DNA from 2 places in the Hypericibacter sp. genome. Region 2 is predicted to be linked to the other one. Evidence: riboswitches for the same ligand, from Rfam matches in the RefSeq annotation. Region 2 holds a riboswitch; the other holds the start of a gene.
The links. Region 2 has a riboswitch for S-adenosylmethionine ahead of ACREE8_RS25480 (OsmC family protein). Riboswitches for the same ligand answer to the same signal wherever they lie in the genome.
Positions count from the first base shown of each region.

Region 1: another riboswitch for S-adenosylmethionine. It lies ahead of metZ (O-succinylhomoserine sulfhydrylase); the one in region 2 lies ahead of ACREE8_RS25480 (OsmC family protein).

Region 1 is NZ_JBOHKS010000253.1:13,588-15,785, reverse strand. It holds gene ACREE8_RS20410 (nuclear transport factor 2 family protein) at 1-265, opposite strand, end outside; SAM riboswitch at 543-617, shown strand; gene metZ (O-succinylhomoserine sulfhydrylase) at 825-1,973, shown strand; gene ACREE8_RS20400 (homoserine O-succinyltransferase) at 2,101-2,198, shown strand, end outside.
Region 2 is NZ_JBOHKS010000312.1:39,252-41,449, forward strand. It holds gene ACREE8_RS25475 (O-acetylhomoserine aminocarboxypropyltransferase/cysteine synthase family protein) at 1-816, opposite strand, end outside; gene ACREE8_RS25480 (OsmC family protein) at 851-1,393, opposite strand; SAM riboswitch at 1,575-1,652, opposite strand; gene ACREE8_RS25485 (DUF1036 domain-containing protein) at 1,704-2,129, opposite strand.

The sequences.
Region 1 (2,198 bases), on a different contig from region 2:
TGGCGCTCATATCGTCGACCCGCCCCGGCAGCGGACGGTCGGTGAGGATCAGCGTGATCGTACGTTCGGGCGAATTCGGCATGCGCATTTCCGGCAGCTCGACCACCTCGAGCGCATAGGCCTGCGTCAGGGTGGTCGGCGCCTTGTCGAGCCGCAGCGTGCCGTCGGCCTTGCCGGGGCCAGGGCCGGCAGCCCAGGCCGGCGAGGAAACGCTGCCGGCCAGCAGCATCGCGGCGAGCCCGGCGCTCGCGCAGAATTTCAGCATCTCGATCGTCCTCCCATCATTGCGCCGGCATCGATCGGCGGGTCCTTGAATACCTGCTTGCGCGATGCCGGCCACCACCGGCCCCAGAATGCCCGGGACCCGTGGCGCTGGCGAGGGCGGCCGTCGAAAAAATCATTTGGAATCCTGTAACAATCGCGCGTGCCCAGCGTGTTCCGACATGCACCGGGCGGGCGATGACGCCGCCCGAGCGCTCCGCCGGGATTGACATTCGCGCGTCCCTGGCCATACTTGCCGCCGATCTTGGCGCCCTCGGGAGTCAAGTTTCCGTGGTCATTTGTGCCGGCTTGCGGCCACGTTAAATAAGCAGCTAAAAGGCCCAGGGACGCTTTGAACCTCGGCCTTTTCGGTCGAGGTTTTTTTTGGCTCGGCAGATTCTGCCGGCCTTGCGGAGATGTCCATGGTCCAGAGAAGGAGCCCGCGAATTTCGGGCTCGAAGACGCGCCCTTCCACCGCCGCGGCAAAGGCCGCCGGCATCGCCCCAGCACCCGGCCTGACCGGGTCGGGCGCCGATCCGGCGAGCTGGCATCCCGATACCCGCATGATCCATGGCGGCGTGCTGCGCTCCGATTTCAAGGAGACGGCCGAGGCGATCTACATGACCTCGGGCTTCGTCTACAGCACGGCCGAGGAGGCGGAAGCCGCCTTCGCCAACACCAAGCCGCGCTTCGTCTATTCGCGCTTCTCCAATCCGACCGTGCAGATGTTCGAGAGCCGCATGGCGCTGCTCGAGGGCGCGGAGGATTCGCGCGCGACCGCGAGCGGCATGGCCGCCGTGTTCGCGAGCCTCGCTTGCCAGCTCAAGGCCGGCGATCGCGTGGTGTCGTCCGACGCGCTGTTCGGCTCCTGCCAGTACATCCTGGCGGAGATCCTGCCGAAATACGGGATCGAGACGGTGCTGCTGGACGGGCGCGATCTCGGCGCCTGGCGCAAGGCGTTGTCGAAGCCGACCCAGGCGGTGTTCCTCGAATCGCCCTCCAACCCGGGCCTGCGCATCGTCGATCTCAAGGCGGTGTGCGATCTCGCGCACAAGGCGGGCGCCTGCGTCATCGTCGACAATGTGTTCGCCACGCCGCTGCTGCAGAAGCCCTTCGACTATGGCGCCGACGTGGTGGTCTATTCCGCGACCAAGCATATCGACGGGCAGGGAAGGGCGCTGGGCGGCATCGTGCTGGGCAGCCGCGCCTTCATCAACGACAAGCTGCAGCCCTTCCTGCGCCACACCGGCCCCTCGCTCTCGCCGATGAATGCCTGGCTCCTGCTCAAGGGGCTCGAGACGCTCGATCTGCGCCTGCAGCGCCAATGCGCCAGCTCGCATCGCATCGCCGAGTTCCTGTCGGGCCAGAAGAAGATCGAGACCGTGCTCTATCCGGGGCTCAAGAGCCATCCGCAGCATGCGCTGGCGATGCGCCAGATGAAGAGCGGCGGGACGCTCGTCACCTTCGATCTCAAGGGCGGCAAGGGCGGCGCCTTCCGCTTCCTCAACGCGCTGAAGCTGATCCTGATCTCGAACAATCTGGGCGATTCGAAGAGCCTGACCACGCATCCGGCGACCACGACGCATCAGCGCCTGGGCCCCGAGCTGCGCAAGCAGCAGGGTATCCTCGACGGCACGGTGCGGCTCTCGGTCGGGCTCGAGGCGGCCGAGGATCTGGAATCCGATCTGGCGCAGGCGCTGAAGGCGGTCTAGCGGGCCGGCGCCGATGCCGCCCCCCGACGCGCGGGAGCAATTCTGCGCCCGCATCCAGATGGGAGAAGATCGCTGACAGGCCGTCTGCGGGCCCGAGGCGAACGATTGTCTGTTACTGGTGACCCCGATGCCGATCAAGATTCCCGACAAGCTGCCCGCCTTCGACGCCCTGGTGAACGAGGGCGTGCGCGTGATGACCGAGACGGCGGCGATCCGCCAGGACAT
Region 2 (2,198 bases):
CAGCGTGACGCGCGCCTTGATGATATAGGCGATGGGCCCCAGTGCCTTCACGGCTTGCGTCCAGACCGCGCCGTGATAGCTCGGATCGGGCTGGTTCAGGCCGGGGAAGCGGTCGGCATGTTTCTCCCAGTCGAAATTGCCGCCATCGACGATCAGGCCGCCGATCGAGGTGCCGTGGCCGCCGATATATTTCGTGGTCGAGTAGACGACGATCGCCGCGCCATGGTCGAACGGCTTGCACAGCACGGGCGCCGCGGTGTTGTCCATGATCAGCGGCACGCCGAGCGAGCGCCCGATATCGGCCACTTCCTTGATCGGGAAGATATGCAGCTTGGGATTGGGCAGCGTCTCGGCGTAGTAGGCGCGGGTCTTGGCGTCGGTGGCGCGGCGGAAATTCTCTGGATCCGACGGATCGACGAACCGCGCTTCCAGGCCTTGCTCCTTCAGCGTGTTGGCGAAGAGGTTCCAGGTGCCGCCATAGAGGTCGGTCGAGGCGACAAAATTGTCGCCGGCCTTGGCGATGTTCTGGATCGAGAAGGCCGACGCTGCCTGGCCGGAAGAGACCGCGAGCGCGGCAACGCCGCCCTCGAGCGCTGCCACCCGTTCCTCGAGCACCGCATTGGTCGGATTCATGATGCGGGTATAGATGTTCCCGAATTCCTTGAGGCCGAACAGGTTGGCCGCATGCTCGGAACTCTGGAACTGATAGGACGTTGTCTGATAGATCGGCACCGCCACCGCATTGGTGGCGGGGTCGCTGCGGTAGTTGCCCGCATGCAGCACCAGCGTCTCGGGGTGCTTGCTGTTTGTCGGCATGGTCATCCTCCCTGCAATCGGATGGCTCAGCCTATCACGCGGCCGCGGGCCGTGCCGCCCGGTTGACGAGATCGAGGCTGGTCTGGACCGGGGTCACGTTGCGCAGCATGTCGAGGACCGGGCTATGCCGGTCGACCGTCACCTTGAGCCGCTCGATATCCTCGATCGAGGCCGGGCTGTCGATGGTCACCACGGCGCGAATATCGCGGAAGCCGGGACGCACGCCGTCGGCGACGGCGAAGAGCCCGCGCAGGTCGATGCGCCCCGTGACCTTCACGGAGACGTTGCTCAGCGGGATTCCCAGCGTGTCGGCATAGAGGCGGTAGGTGGCTTCCTGGCAAGCGCCCAGCGCCGCCAGCACCAGTTCGGCCGGGTCGGGGCCGGCATCCTCGCCCAGCGCGGTGCCGGCGAGGCTCGAGGGCTTGTCGGTCGTCAGGTGGAAATCGCGGATCTGGGCTTCGCTGCAGAGCCCGCCCGTCAAATGCGTCAGCGCCGAGAAGACCTGCAAGGCTTCGTTGGGCTTGTCCCGCAACTGGGTTTGGGCGGCGATGAAGCGATCCTGGTAATTGACGGTCATGGTTCGGGCCCTCCTAAGGGTCACTGGGTATTGGGGCTCCGAAAACTCGGACGCTTTAGCGTTTGGTGTCGCGGTGCAAGCTGCCCCTCAAATCCCCGCGGGTTCGTTCGGCTTTCGCCAGGGGAACCACTCCCCAATCCCTTTCGGCCCAAAACAAAAAAACCGCCGCAGCGAAGCTGGGGCGGTCCTACCGACCGTCGCTTTAGCTGCATTTTTATCGCGCCCGCAAGCTGTGGCTCAAATCGGCGCGTGCAAGATTTATGCGGGAATCAAATCCCGCTGTCAACCGAAACCGTAAAATCGATCTATTTTACGGTGTCGGCTCGTAGATCTCGTAGACGAAGGTCGCATTCTTGCCGACAGCGACCTCGCGGAAGCCAAGCGGGGAGCCCCCCTGGAGCGGGCAGTTGCTGTTCCCGATGATCTTGAACTCGTCGTTCTTCACGCAAAAGCGGAAGCCGCCGCCCATGAACCAGTTATGAGCCTTAGCGTCGGCGTAGAGATAGTACTTGGTCTCGGAGAGCTTGCCGGGCAGGAGCGTGGCGCAGCGCGACGGCTCGACGTTCCACCAGCCCTGGGACAGCCATTGGCCCTGCTGGCGGAAGCCCAGGGCGACGGCGACCCGTTCCGGGGTCTTGTTGCAGACCTTGAAGTCGGCGCGGGCATGGCCGGCCCCGGCTAGCATCACGCCCAGCACAAGAACCGGCAAAAGCGACAGAAAGCGTCTCTTCTTCATCTTCTGGATGAAGCTGAGGAGGCCCTTGAATATCGCTGTGTTTGGAATGACTTGACGCATGCCACTTCA